Linked DNA regions of Chelatococcus sp. YT9. The protein of the gene in region 2 interacts with the protein of the main gene of each other region in a pairwise test. Links are inferred from orthologs where the notes say so. Each region holds a gene or a part of one and is shown on either strand. Other genes may lie near its edges.

What was found.
Region 1: the proteins of KIO76_RS06240 (region 2) and ccmE interact in binary tests that used the Escherichia coli proteins (3 or more experiments, as listed by UniProt). The link is inferred for Chelatococcus sp. YT9 from one-to-one orthologs.

Annotation. Positions count from the first base shown.
Region 1 is NZ_JAHBRW010000001.1:3,179,751-3,187,083, reverse strand. The notes cover bases 2,743-5,564. They hold ccmE (cytochrome c maturation protein CcmE), read right to left. Parts: upstream 4,475-5,564; coding sequence 4,010-4,474; downstream 2,743-4,009. Other genes in these bases: ccmI (c-type cytochrome biogenesis protein CcmI), read right to left, coding at 4,567-5,564; KIO76_RS14580 (heme lyase CcmF/NrfE family subunit), read right to left, coding at 2,743-4,013. Outside these bases: KIO76_RS14590 (Do family serine endopeptidase), read right to left, coding at 1-1,298; KIO76_RS14585 (cytochrome c-type biogenesis protein), read right to left, coding at 1,503-2,033; more of KIO76_RS14580, read right to left, coding at 2,037-2,742; more of ccmI, read right to left, coding at 5,565-5,673; KIO76_RS14565 (FkbM family methyltransferase), read right to left, coding at 5,811-6,593; KIO76_RS14560 (sensor histidine kinase), read right to left, coding at 6,685-7,333. UniProt on the Escherichia coli protein: Heme chaperone required for the biogenesis of c-type cytochromes. Transiently binds heme delivered by CcmC and transfers the heme to apo-cytochromes in a process facilitated by CcmF and CcmH.
Region 2 is NZ_JAHBRW010000001.1:1,377,930-1,385,282, forward strand. The notes cover bases 1,694-4,535. They hold KIO76_RS06240 (heme ABC transporter permease), read right to left. Parts: upstream 3,588-4,535; coding sequence 2,799-3,587; downstream 1,694-2,798. Other genes in these bases: KIO76_RS06225 (adenylate/guanylate cyclase domain-containing protein), read right to left, coding at 1,694-1,791; KIO76_RS06230 (DsbE family thiol:disulfide interchange protein), read right to left, coding at 1,873-2,418; KIO76_RS06235 (heme exporter protein CcmD), read right to left, coding at 2,456-2,788; ccmB (heme exporter protein CcmB), read right to left, coding at 3,648-4,316; ccmA (heme ABC exporter ATP-binding protein CcmA), read right to left, coding at 4,313-4,535. In the rest of the region: KIO76_RS06220 (septation protein A), read left to right, coding at 1-403; more of KIO76_RS06225, read right to left, coding at 439-1,693; more of ccmA, read right to left, coding at 4,536-5,008; aconitate hydratase AcnA, read left to right, coding at 5,253-7,353. UniProt on the Escherichia coli protein: Required for the export of heme to the periplasm for the biogenesis of c-type cytochromes.

The DNA.
Region 1 (7,333 bases), 1.8 Mb from region 2 along the record:
GCCGTCTTCTCACCCGGCATCGTCGCCAGCGTCAGCGCGATCTTCTGCGTCTTGCCGTCGCGCCACACCGTCAGGTCGAGCTTGGAGCCCGGCGCATGGCCGGCGATCTCCCGCGACAGGGCACGCGCGTCGCTGACCGCCTTGCCATCGAGCGCCACGATCGCATCGCCCGCCTTCAGGCCGGCCTTGGCCGCCGGACCATTGTCCTCGACGCGCGCCACGATCGCCCCTTCCGCCTTGTCGAGCCCAAGGCCCGCCGCGATATCCGCCGTCACCGGCTGGATCTGCACGCCGATATAGCCGCGGCTCACCGCGCCCTTGTCCTTCAGCTGCTGCACCACCGACTGCACCGTCTCCGACGGAATGGCGAAGGCGATGCCCACATTGCCACCCGATGGCGAGGCGATCGCCGTGTTCACGCCCACCACCTGGCCGGACAGGTTGAAGGTCGGGCCGCCGGAATTGCCCTTGTTGATCGGCGCATCGACCTGGATGAAGTCGTCATAGGGGCCGGCTCCGATGTCACGGCCTCGCGCCGAGACGATGCCCGCCGTCACCGTGCCGCCAAGCCCGAAGGGATTGCCGACCGCCACCACCCAGTCGCCGACCCGCGGGGCCACGCCCGCCAGCGGCACATAGGGGAACGGGCCGGCCTCATCGACCTTCAGAAGCGCCAGATCCGTCTTCGGGTCGGTGCCGATGACCTTGGCCGTGAGACTGCGCCCGTCATCCATCTTCACCTGGATCTCCGAGCCCTTCTCGACCACATGGTTGTTGGTGACGACATAGCCGTCCTGGCTGATGAAGAAGCCCGACCCCTGCGCCTCGCCGAAGCGGCGCGGCTGCTGGCGCTGGCCGCCGCGCGGCCCGCCCTCGCCACCGAAGCGGCGGAAGAACTGCTCGAAGGGGTTGCCAGGGCCACCCGGACCCATGCCGGGCATGCCGAACTCGCCGTCATCCGGCTGGCCGCCGAAGCGCTGCATGCCGCCCTCATCGCGGACGTTGTCGATCGCCACCTTCACCTGAACCGACACCACAGCCGGCTTCACCCGGTCGACGAGATCGGCGAAGGAGGCCTGACCGGGCACCGTCACCGCTGGCGCCGGCGCGATCTGCTGCGCATAGGCCGGACCATAAGGCGGGGCAACCAGACCCTGCAGCACGCCCGCCGTGCCCAGGGCCGCCAGTGCCACCGCCCCCAGCAACAAAGACTTGCGCCGGTTCGACCGGGGCGCCGACACGCCAGCCTGGCGATCCGTCCGAGACGCGGCAGGGCTCTGCAAATTCTTGTCCATCATCATCGTCTTTCCAGTCACGCTCACACAAAAGCCCCATCCCCCAAGGCTCCCGTGCGCAGGACGCGGTCATCGCGCCCCCTCTTCGCAACAGACAATGACAAACCGCCCCTTACAGCACCCTCTCAAAACCATGAATTCTTCGTAAGATTCAAAGGGGACGTGAGACAGGCAAACAGCGCAGGCCGCGCCGATGCTCAAGGGCCTTCAATCGCCGCCCAGCGCAGCTTCCAGCCGCGCTTTCTCTTCGTCACTGAGAGGAACAGCACGGGTCTGCCGGCGGCGACGTCTCACGCCAAGCGCGATGGCAATGGCTCCGCAGCCGAGAATGAGAAACGGCGCTCCCCAGAGCAGCACCGTCGTCATTGTCATCGGAGGCTTGAGCAGCACGAACTCACCGTAGCGCGCGACCAAAAAGGCCCGGACCTGATCGTCGCTATCGCCGGCCTTCAAACGCTCGCGGACGAGAATACGCAGATCTCGCGCGAGCGGCGCGTTCGAATCGTCAATTGATTGATTCTGGCAAACAAGACAGCGCAGGCCGGACGAGATCGTGCGAGCCCGAGCCTCCAGCGCCTTGTCGGGGAGGATCTCGTCGAACTCCACGGCTCGCGTCGGCGAGACACTGCTGGCAAAGAACAGGACGGCAATGAAAAGGACAGCCGCGACCGCCCTGCCCCGGGACTGGTCACACGAGCGGCGAAAGGAGAGAGAACCTGCTATCGAGAGCCCAGACATCGCTCACTCCGCAGGCACGGCAGAGACATCCATGCGGCGGCGCGGGATTCCGACGCGGATGCGCCGATCGGTCAGGGACAACGCCCCGCCCACGGCCATGATGATAGACCCCAGCCAGATCAGGGTGACATAAGGCTTCCAATAGGCCCTCAGGCCGATGGCGCCTTCGGCTTCGTTATCGCCAAGACTGACATAGAGTTGGCCGAAGCCGATCGTCATGATCCCCGCTTCGGTCGTCGGCGTGCCACGCGTCGTATACAACCTCTTGGATGCCTCCATGGTGCCGAGGGGCCGGCCATGACGCGAAACCGCGAACCGAGCCACATCCTCGCGGTAGTTGTTGGCAGCACGCGGAAACACACCTTCCAGGCGCAGAGTATAGGGGCCGGTCTGGATGCTCCCGCCCGGCCTGACGAGCGTGATGTCCTCGGTGCTCCAGGCTGAAGCGGCGATGCCGATTACCACGACGCCGACGCCCGCATGAGCCAGGGTCGTGCCCCATGCGGACCGGGGCAGGCCAATGGCACGCCGCCAGACGATGCCGAGCTTCGCGCCCCTTGGCCAACACCGCATGATCGTATCGGACACGGCACCGAAAATGATGAAAAAACCCAGCCCGATGCTGACGATGGCGAGGACTGGTCCACCCTCGGTGATCGCGATCACCACCAGAGCGACGCCAATGGCGAGGGCGAAGGCCCCCATCAGGCGTTGGGCTGCGCCGAGCAGGTCCCCTCGTTTCCACGCCAGCGTCTGGCCGATGGGGATAAGAAAGAGCAGCGGCAGCATGATCGGGAGGAAGGTCGCCTCGAAATAGGGCTCACCGACAGAGATCTTCTCCCCAGTCAGCGACTCGAGCGCGAGTGGATAAAGTGTGCCGATGAGAACGGTCGCGCAGGCTGTCGCCAGGAAGAGGTTATTGAGAACGAGCGCCCCCTCCCGCGATACGGGCGCGAAGATCCCTCCCTGACGCAGGAGCGGTGCGCGCCAGGCAAACAGAGCGAACGCTCCGCCAATGAAAAAGACGAGGATACCGAGTATGAAGGCGCCGCGTGCCGGGTCGGTCGCGAAGGTGTGCACGGAGGTCAGCACGCCGGAGCGGACGAGGAAGGTGCCGAGCAGAGAAAGCGAAAAGCTGACGATCGCGAGCAGGATCGTCCAAACTTTCAACGCATCCCGCTTCTCCATGACCACGGTGGAGTGCAACAACGCCGTTGCTGCGAGCCAAGGCATGAACGAGGCGTTTTCGACCGGGTCCCAAAACCACCAGCCCCCCCAGCCGAGCTCGTAATAGGCCCAGTAAGAGCCCATCGCGATACCGAGCGTGAGGAAGACCCATGCCGTCAGGGTCCAAGGTCGGACAGCCCGGGCCCACAACGCGTCGATACGTCCTTCCACAAGGGCCGCGGCCGCGAAGGAGAAGGATATCGAGATGCCGACATAGCCGATGTAGAGGAGCGGCGGATGGATGGCGAGACCGATGTCCTGAAGAATGGGGTTGAGGTCCTGCCCCTCGAAGGGCGCCGGGTTGATCCGCGCAAAGGGATTGGACGACGCGAGGAGGAAAAGCAGGAATGCGCTGGCGATCAAGGCCTGGAAGCTGAGGGTCAGTGCCCTGAGACGCAGTGGCAGCGAGTGGCGCGCCATGGCGACAAGCGCGGCGAAGAGCGCGAGGATGAAGACCCACAACAGCATGGAGCCTTCATGGTTTCCCCACACACCGGTGATCTTGTAAAGCGTCGGCTTCAAGGTGTGTGAGTTCTCGACCACGTTGAGAACCGAGAAATCCGACGTCACGTAGGCATGCGCGAGCGCCAGAAAGGCGAAGCCCACCGCCCCGAACGTACCAAGGGCCGCCGGAGCGGCAACGTTCATCAGGGGCTCATCATTGGCAAGCGCCCCCCACAGCGGCAGAACAAATTGCACCAGGGACAACGCGAGCGCGAGGGTCAGCGCGAAATGGCCGAGTTCCACTATCATTGAGTTGCCCCGGCCTGGCCTGCCTCGCCCGTATGCTGCCAGAGCCCCTGCTGCTTAAGGGCATCAGCAACCTCACGGGGCATATAGCGCTCGTCATGCTTGGCGAGGACACTGTCGGCCGTGAACCGCCTGTCCGCTCCCAGGACACCCTCCGCCACCACGCCCTGCCCCTCACGGAAGAGATCCGGCAGCAAGCCTGTGTAGTTGACGGTGATGCCATGGTTGGCGTCCTTCACAACGAAAACGACCCGCTGACCGGGCTCTCGGACAATCGAGCCCTCAGCCACGAGCCCGCCGAGCCGCAGCCGCGTACCGGGCTGGATATTCATGCTCACGATGTCGCTCGGTGCCCGAAAGAATACGATCGTATCCCGCATCGCGACCAGCACGAGCGCCAGCGCGATGGCGACGACCGCACCGCCTGCAGCAATCAAGGTAAGGCGACGTTGCTTACGGGTCATTGGCGCTCACGGAAATAACGCTGTGATCTTGAGGCGCGGAGAGCGACCATGCAACCTGTGCCAATACACACTTCCGGGATCCACGCTTGGCGTCATGGCGATTGATCCGCTGCGGGCGATTGCAGAACATCCCCTAGCGGAGCGAGTTTGGCGAGAGCGGCCTCATCCGACTTGAACCGCTCGCGGGCCTTCAAGAGCGCGGCGAGCGCTTCAGCCCTTGCGCCAAGCACGATATGAGACCGGACAAGCCTGACCCAGTCCTCGATATTGCCGCCGTCGGCCTCAAGCCGCGCCGCAAGGCCAGCAACCATCCCTTTGATCGCTTCATCGCGCTCGGCGTCCGGTAAGCGCGCGATTGCCTCCGCGGGCGCGTTGCGTTCCAACTTCGCTATATGTGTCTCGACAGTCGGCACCCATGGGGCGTCAGGACCGGCGTCGCCACGCAAGCCCTTGAAAAGGCTTAGAGCCTCCTCCACACGCCCGTCCTGCTCAGCCGCCAGCGCGATGTAGTAACGCGCTTTGGGGAGCTTGGCATCCAGCTTCAGCGCGGCCCTGAAATTCTCCAGGGCTTCCGCGGTGACGAGCCCGCCGCTGCTCAACACTTGTGCCTCTGCCAAGTCTGCGCGACGGGCGGCATTGTCTCCTTCCAGACGAAGCGAGGCCGTATAGGCGCGCACCGCATCGTCCGGACGGCCCATACGCATGTAAATCGGGGCGAGGATTGTCCAGCCCCGCCCGTCCTCCGGAGCGTTGGCCAGATGCGCCTCTACCCGTCGGACCGCCTGCTGGAGGTCGATCTCCGCCGTATCGAGGAACCGCTCGGAAAACGGCGCAGCAGGCAAATGCGGGGAGCCTCGCAAGCCGTAGAAGGCAAGCGAGACGAGAGGAATCATCGACAGGGCGACAGCCGATGCCGCGCGACGGCGACGCAGGGCGGGTTCACCTTGAGCCGGCGATTTGGCCGGTTCGTCAGAGACCGTTCTCAGAAAACGGCGCCCGACTTCGGCAATCGCCACATCCCTCTCCGCCGGGGACAGAAAGCCCCGCGCTACATCGCGTTCGATTTCGCGGATCTGATCCTTGACGAACGATTTCTCTCCCGTCGACGGACCATCGACGGAAAGCGGCCGCGACAGCGGCCAGAGCACAGCGAGAATAGCCGCACCCATCATCAAGGCGAAGACGAGCCAAAGCACCATGCCCTCTTCTGTACAGCAGGACGCCGGCCGACTTCAGGGCATGATCGGGCGACATTCTGTCGCGGGATTTTTTAATTGCGAAATCAGCCAGTTAATAGATTGCAGAGATGCCTTCGCTGCGATCTTGCGACGGGACCTCAGCTGAAACGGAAGCCTTGCTCGCTAAAGAAGCTCGTAAAGATCGTTCGCGAGATCATCTTATATTCGACGGATCTCATAAATCTGAAAATTGGTGATGCATCCGGGGCGGCGAAGTCAAAATCAAAATCCTCAACAGCAATAATTGTAGGCCGGAATTTTTCCCATTCATTAGACTGAATAACTTCCAGGTCGAGACTTTCGACATCGACATTCATGAAATCGGGAGCTTTTTGGGAGAAGTTCTCTTCCATCACATCAGCAAGCGTAACAACTTGTGTGGGAATGCGACGTTGCACTTGAATGTTCTGGCTCTCGGCGATCTTGTCGGAGAACTCCGGCGAAAGGGTATTGCTGGATCCCCATTCATGGAACACAAAGAAGTCAAGACAACCGCGCTCCTTCCCAACGGCCACGTTCAAGTTAACGTCGTTCGGTCGCCGTTGACGGAATTGCTCAATCATGAAGGGATTAGGATCGATATTCACGCCATTCCAGCCCCTGGCATGGAGCAGACGGGTATTTGAGTATAGATCTGGGTGGAAGCAGCCTATATCGAGATAGCGGCCCGAGGGCTTGTCTCGGAACAAATAGTCGATGACAGCATCTTCGCCCCAGTGGGCGAAAGCCACTTTCCCGCAATCCGGTATCATACGCGCGGCTTGGGTCTGCATGTCTCCAACGCGCTGCCGCGCTTCGTCGCGCTGCTGAAAAAGTCTCCGGACAGGTGGCACCTGCAAGGCGGCCACTTTGATATACTTTTTTAGCATGAAACTATTCATGAAAAGCCCCCATTTTTTTTAGATTAGGAGGCCAGGGAGGCTGCAGCGTCGTACTTAGCTCAATTACTATAGCATTCTCTGCACGACTCGGTCATGGGGCAGGAAGGACCAATACTGCACGCAATCCGCCGAGTGGAGCATCGTCCAATTTAAGAGAGCCATCATAGAGGCCGGCGAGTTCCGCGACGATCGCAAGGCCAAGGCCCGATCCCGGCTTTGACTCGTCCAACCGGCGGCCGCGTCGCAGCACCTCCGATCTCACCTCAGGCATCAGTCCGGGGCCATCATCATCGATCGTCACGACGAGCATCGAGCGCTCGCCGCTGGTCTCCAACTCGGCACGGACCTCGACGCGCGCCTCTGCCCATTTGCAGGCGTTGTCCATGAGATTGCCGACCATCGCCTCGAAGTCCTGCCTCTCGCCGCGGAAGCGAATGCTGGCGGGAACGCTGACTGCGACGGCAATGTCGCGCTGCCGGTAGATGCGCTCCAACGCACGTTGCAGACCCTCGATGACGGGTACGACTTCGGTGATGGATCCAAGAGCGCCGGCGAGTGCCGCAGCACGGGCGCGATCGAGATAATAATTTACCTGATCGCGCATGATGGCGGCCTGCACGCGCACCGTATCTGCGAGGGGACCGCCATTGGCATCGGCCTCGTTCAAGATGACGCTGAGTGGCGTTTTCAGTGCATGCGCCAGATTGCCAACGTGGGTGCGAGCCCGTTCCAGGATCTCG
Region 2 (7,353 bases):
GATCATGCCGATCGTCTCGGGCATCGTGGTGCTGGTGTTCGGTGGCCTCACGCTCGTCCTCCACGACGAGCTCTTCATCAAGCTGAAGCCTACCATCGTGAACTGCCTGTTTGGCGGCATTCTCATTGGCGGATTGGCCTTCAACAAGCCGCTCCTCCCGATCGTCTTCGATAGCGTGTTTCATCTCGACGAGGAGGGATGGCGAAAGCTGACCTGGCGCTGGGGGCTGTTCTTCTTCTTCCTTGCGGTTTTGAACGAGGTGGTCTGGCGAACCCAGTCCACCGACTTCTGGGTGAACTTCAAGGTTTTCGCGACGATGCCGATCACCATCGTCTTCGCGCTGGCGCAGACTCCACTCATCATGCGCCATTCTCTGCCCGAGAAGGACCAGCCCGAGGCATAGGAGAGCTCGGCAGCCGCAGAGCACCCGGGTTCGGGTCAGGAGGCTTGGCTGGCGGGCTCGGCTCTGGCTGTCTCCCAGCCCCTCAGATCGGCGGGCGTGAACAGCTCGATGGGTTCGGCCCGGCCGCGCAGGGATTGCTCGCCGATATGGCGCCATCCGGATCGGTCGGCACGGGCAGCGGCGAGCGCTTCCTCTGACACGAGGAATGCGACCTGGTGGAGCTTCGTCGCCTGCTCGAGGCGGCAGGCAACGTTCACCGCATCGCCCAGCACCGTGAAGTCCAGGCGCATGTCGTTGCCGATGGCGCCGATGAACGCCTCTCCGCTATGCACGCCGATGCCGATGCGGATGGGATCGAACCCATTCCGGCCGCGTTCCAGGTTCCATTTGTCCATGCGGTCCAGAATGGCCCGCCCGCAGGCGAGCGCCCGCGCCGCGTCGTCCTCGCCGGGTTCCGGCATGCCGAAGACAAGGAAGGCGCCATCGCCGATGAACTTGTCGATGACGCCGCCATGCGCGGCCGCCGCAGCCATGACATGCTCACGAAACGTGCCGATCAGCTCCACCACCGCTGAGGGTGACAGGCTTTCCTCCATGGCGGTCGAGCCGCGGATGTCGACAAACATCAACGTCACAACGCTTCGGCGGCCGGCCTTAAGTTCGCTGATGCGCCCTTCGGCGAGCACCGGCGCGAGCTCCGCCGGCAAATAGCGGCCGAGATTGAGGCGGATCGTTGTTTCTTCCACCGCGCGCACCAGAAGCTTGCGGCCGCGCGCGGACGCAAGGATGAGAATGCCGCCAGTGAGAAGCAGAATGACAACGCGCGCGAAATTTGGCTGCCAGCCGAATTGGTCCTGGACCATGAGCTCAGGGGGGCGCGGGAACGTTACTTGCGCAGGCGCGGCGAAAATTCCCACAGCGATCAGCGATAGGACGAGCAGGACCGTCGTGTAGATCTGGACGCTCGGCCGCAGGCGCAATGCATTGCTCGCGAACACCAGCGGTAGGGCCGCAATGATCGGAAACGACAGGATATATTGGCCAGTCAGCCCGGTGACCCAGACGTTGAGCCAGATGTTGAAGGCAACGATGAACATGTCGATCGTTGCCGTGACAAAGCTCATCCACCAGCGCCAGAGACGGATGCGCACCAGCACGTAGCTCAAAAGGCCCGACAGGAACAACGTCAGCACAGTGAGCTGGGCATAGAAAACCTGGCGCTCGCCGATTGGCGAGAAATCGCTCTTGCGGTCGACAAACGCGATCGCGGCGAGAAGGACAATTCCCGTGATCATACGCACAAGGCTGGCCGTCCGCTCTGCGCTGAGTTCCGCGCTGAGCAGCAGGACGTCACTTTCCTTGGGAAGCTTGGGGGAACGCGCGATCATGGATGGCTGTGGTCCGGGGAGGGAACCTGCTGGTGCTGATGACCGCTCGTGAGGACCGGTCAGACGGATGGGAACGAATCGTCAGGGCGAAGCGGCCTTGTCGATCGCTGCCTTGATACTTGTTTGCAGCGCCTCGGGGGTTAACGGCCCGATATGTTTATGTTGAATCCGGCCGTCGCGGCTAACGATAAAGGTTTCAGGCACGCCATACACGCCCCAGTCGATGGAGGCGCGGCCAGCTGCATCCACGCCGACTGCCGTGAACGGATTGCCAAGCGCGCCGAGAAAACGCCGGGCATTCTCAGAATTGTCCTTGTAGTTGATGCCGACGACTTTGACGCGCGGATCCTGCGCCAGGCTCATCAGGAGCGGATGTTCCTCGCGACATGGTGCGCACCAGGAAGCCCAGATATTCACCACCGTCACCTGATTCGGGCCCGCCGCCAACAAGCTCTCATTGGTCAGCCCCGGGACAGGCTGGCCATCACGCACGAGCCCCTCGAGCGGCGGCAAGGAAAACGCCGGAACCGGACGGCCTATGAGCGCTGACGGGATGCGCGCCGGATCGCCGGCAAACAATCGCACCATGAACAGCACAGCCAGCGCCAGGAAAATGACAAGTGGCACCGCAAGCAGGATCCGACGCCGCCGCAGGGACCCGTCTTCAGGAGCGATCGCTCCGTCCGTTGTTGTGGGATCGCGCAGCACCACCCTCTTTGTCCTCGCCTGTATCCTGGTCCGCGGCACCCCGTGCCGATGATATGGTCCCGGCGGCGCCACCATTATCGCCGGCATGTCGCATGGCACTTGCACCCGGAGCGTGGCCGGACGATGGCATTCTGTTACGAGCCACCCCGCGCGCAGCCAAGGCGCCGAGTGCCCTGTTCCGCATCCGGCTGTCCAGGACGGCACGCGCCACGAGGCCCAACACGATCAGTGCAGCCGCCCCATAGGCAGCCAGCACGAAGCCGATATGTGGTGCACCGAGCGCAATCATTACCCGAGCCTCACGCCGGTCCGGCACCGGCGGACCCGGCGCCCAGCGGAAGGCGGCGCTCGGCCGAGGGATCAGCGGCCTTCAAGGTCAGGCTGCGAACCCGCCGCGCCAGAATCTCGCTGCGCATGCCGGACATGTGCAGCGTCAGGGCCAGCAGCGTGAGCCCGATCGCCATCACGAACAACGGCCACAGCATGCTGGCATCGATCGTGGCGCCATCCATGCGGATGACGGAAGCCGGCTGGTGCAGGGTGTTCCACCAATCCACCGAGAACTTGACGATGGGAATATTGACGAAGCCAACCAAGGTGAGAATGGCAACGGCACGCGCCGCCTGTCCGGGATCTTCGATGGCACGCCAGAGCGCGAGAATGCCGAGATAGATGAGGAAAAGGACGAGCACTGAGGTGAGGCGCGCATCCCATACCCACCAGGTACCCCACATGGGCTTGCCCCAGAGAGAGCCTGTGATGAGGCACAGCAACGTGAAGGCGGCCCCGATAGGCGCCGCCGCCTTCTGCGAGACATCCGCCAGCGGATGGCGCCACACCAGCGTTCCGAGCGCCGATGCGCTCATGATCGTGTAGAGCGCAAGCGCAAGCCAGGCAGCTGGTACGTGGATATACATGATGCGGACCGTCTCGCCCTGCTGATAGTCGGCCGGCGATGAAAACAGCGCGAGATAGAGCCCAGCGACGGTTACAAGCGCGCTCAAACCCGCCATCCAAGGCAGGATGCGGGCCGACAAGGCCATGAAGCGCGTGGGATTGGCGAGCCCCCATAGAAGGCTGGTCGGCATGGTGCTCCTCCGCATCATCGTGATGTAGCGGCCGACGGTGCCGCCCGCAACGGTCTCCTGCTATCCGCCGCCGCGTAACGCTGCCGCGGACGCGACGGCACCGGTCACGATCGCGACAAGGCTCAGCGCCGCGAGCACCAGGAAGGGTGTGAGGAACGGCACGGTCCCTCCAAGAGCCGCCTGCGCTGCAGAGACGCCAAAGATCAATGTAGGGATCATCAGGGGGAGGACGAGCACGGCCAGGATGAGGCCGCCGCGCGGCAGGCTCGCTGTCAGCGCCGCCCCGATACCGCCTATGAACGTGAGAGCCGGCGTACCGACCATCAGTGTCGCCATCACGGCCAGCATCGCATCTGGCTCCTGGGCAAGCAGCAGCCCGAATAACGGCGAGAGCAGCGCCAGCGGAAAGCCCGTCGTTAGCCAGTGTGCGAGACCCTTGACGACAACGGTGAGCTCAAGCGGCACCCGCGACATGCGCATGAGATCGAGGGAGCCATCCTCCTCATCGCCCTGAAATAGCCTGTCGAGGCCGATGAGGGTGGCGAGCACCGCCGCGATCCACAGAATGGCCGGGCCGATGCGACGCAGAAGATTGAGATCCGGCCCAAGCGCGAAGGGAATGAGCGTGACGAGCATCAGGAAGAACACCACCCCGAGTAGCCCGGAGCCGCCGACTCGCGCCGCAAGCTTCAAATCCCGGATGAGAAGAGCACCGAGAGCGGCCATCATGCGCCGAGCTCCCAAGCATCCCTGACGTCAGGATACGCGCCGGGGCCATCTCCGCCATCTTCCCTCATCCCAAGTGTGAGCTCCCTCCCGCCGTCGAGCCCAAGCGGAAGATGTGTAGCTGCAACGATGAGACCGCCGCGCGCCAGATGCCGCTGCATGAGATGGGCAAGATCGTTCTGTGCCGCGAGATCCAGCGCAGCGGTGGGCTCGTCGAGCAGCCATACGGGCCGATCGACCAGAATAAGTCGCGCCAATGCCACTCGCCGCCGCTGGCCCGCCGAGAGATATCCGACGGGAATATCGGAGACATGGACAAGGCCGAGATCATCAAGGGCCGCAGCTGCCTGCTGCGGCGTCGCCGGCGTCCCCAGCATGGCTGCGGCGAAGACCAGGTTCTCAGTCGCGGTCAGTGCCGTTTTCAGGCCGTCGCGATGACCGACCATGACCGCCTGTTCAGCGAGCGGCGCATCCTCCTCGGCGCGCTGCTCCGCGAAGTTGCGATTCCCGGCCAGGCGGATCGTGCCGGCGGCCGGCCTGAGCCGCCCGGCAAGCGTCGCGAGCAGCGTCGACTTCCCCGCGCCGTTAGGCCCCTTGACCACAAGCACCTCGCCACCGGGGATCGTGAGCGTCAGGTCCTCGACCAGCAGCCGTCCGGAACGGCGGCAGGAAAGACGATCGATCTCAAGGCGCAAGATGGCAAACCTCTGTGGCGGAGAGCGAGGGCGGAATGACAAGAAAGACTTCACGGACAGTTTAGAACGACTATGATTCGTCTAGCAGTCCGACACGAAACTCTCTATATAGAGCGCAGGCTGCGCCGCGCGCGTGACGCGCGGGGACCTGGGCACCCCCGGGGCGGCGCGCGCTGTTGCGCAACAGGCCGGCATTTCTGTCTCACCAGGACATCTGTGCCGTCCGTCCCCGAAGGATCACGCGATGACCAAATCCGTCGACAGCTTCTCCTCTCGCCGCACCATTGTCGCGGCTGGCAAGACTTACACCTACTACTCCCTGCCGGAAGCCGAAAAGAACGGCCTGGAGGGGATTTCCCGCCTGCCCTTCTCGATGAAGGTCCTCCTGGAGAACCTCTTGCGCTTCGAGGACGGCCGCTCCGTCACGAAGAAGGACATCATCGCCATCAAGGACTGGCTGGTGAACCGCGGCACGGCCGAGCGGGAGATCGCCTATCGCCCGTCGCGCGTGCTGATGCAGGACTTCACTGGCGTTCCAGCGGTCGTGGACCTCGCCGCCATGCGTGACGCCATGGTCAATCTCGGTGGGGATCCCAAGCGCATCAACCCGCTGGTGCCGGTCGACCTCGTGATCGACCACTCCGTGATCGTCAACTTCTTCGGCAACAATGCCGCCTTCGGCAAGAACGTCGAGGAAGAGTACAAGCAGAACCAGGAGCGCTACCGCTTCCTGAAATGGGGCCAGTCGGCCTTCGATAACTTCCGCGTCGTGCCCCCCGGCACCGGCATCTGCCACCAGGTCAACCTCGAGTACCTCGCGCAGACCGTTTGGACCAAGACCGAGGACGGCGAGACGGTCGCCTATCCCGACACCTGCGTTGGCACCGACAGCCACACCACCATGGTGAACGGCCTCGGCGTGCTCGGCTGGGGCGTGGGTGGCATCGAGGCCGAGGCGGCCATGCTCGGCCAGCCCGTTTCCATGCTCATACCCGAGGTCATAGGCTTCAAGCTCACCGGCAAGCTCAACGAGGGCATCACGGCGACCGACCTCGTGCTGACCGTCACCCAGATGTTGCGCAAGAAGGGTGTGGTAGGCAAGTTCGTCGAATTCTTCGGGGAAGGTCTCGACCATCTCTCGCTCGCCGATCGCGCCACAATTGGCAACATGGCGCCGGAATATGGTGCGACCTGCGGCTTCTTCCCCGTGGACAGCGAAACCATCGCCTATCTCGACGAAACCGGACGCACCGACGACCGCATCGCGCTGGTCGAGGCCTATTCCAAGGCGCAGGGGATGTGGCGCGAGGCAGGGACGCCGGATCCTGTTTTTTCCGATATCCTCGAGCTTGATATCGGCTCCGTGCTGCCCTCGCTCGCCGGCCCCAAGCGCCCGCAGGACCGTGTGCTGCTCTCCGGCACCAAGGAAGGCTTCCTCACCGCCCTTGAGGGCGAGTTCAAGAAGCCGGGCGAGGCGACCAAGCGCGTCGCCGTCGCCGACGCCGACTTCACGCTGGGCCATGGCGACGTCACCATCGCGGCCATTACGTCCTGCACAAATACATCCAACCCCAGCGTACTGATCGCGGCCGGGCTCCTTGCGCGCAACGCCGTGGCGCGCGGCCTCACGTCGAAGCCATGGGTGAAGACCTCGCTCGCGCCAGGATCGCAGGTCGTCGAGGGCTATCTCAACGCTTCGGGCCTGCAAACCGATCTCGACGCGCTCGGGTTCAATCTCGTCGGCTTCGGCTGCACCACCTGCATCGGCAACTCCGGTCCGCTGCCTGAAAACATCTCCGAGGCGATCAACAAGAACGACCTCGTCGCGGGCGCCGTCATCTCCGGCAACCGCAACTTCGAGGGCCGCGTGAACCCGGACGTGAAGGCGAACTACCTCGCTTCGCCGCCGCTGGTCGTCGCCTATGCCATCGCCGGCTCGCTGCAGATCGACCTGACGACCGAGCCGCTCGGCACAGGATCAGACGGGAAACCCGTCTATCTCAAGGACATCTGGCCCTCCAACCAGGAGATCGCCAAGTTCATCCGTGAGAACGTCACCAAGACGATGTTCCAGGAGAAATACGCGGACGTCTTCAAGGGCGACGAGAATTGGCAGAAGATCGCTGTACCAACCGGCGAGACCTATGCCTGGGATTCGGGGTCTACCTACGTGCAGAATCCGCCTTACTTCGAAGGCATGGAGATGAAACCCGAGCCGGTCACGGACATCGTGAAGGCACGGGTGATGGGTCTGTTCCTCGATTCGATCACGACGGACCACATCTCCCCGGCCGGCTCGATCAAGGAAGCGAGCCCTGCCGGCCACTATCTCCGCGATCACCAGG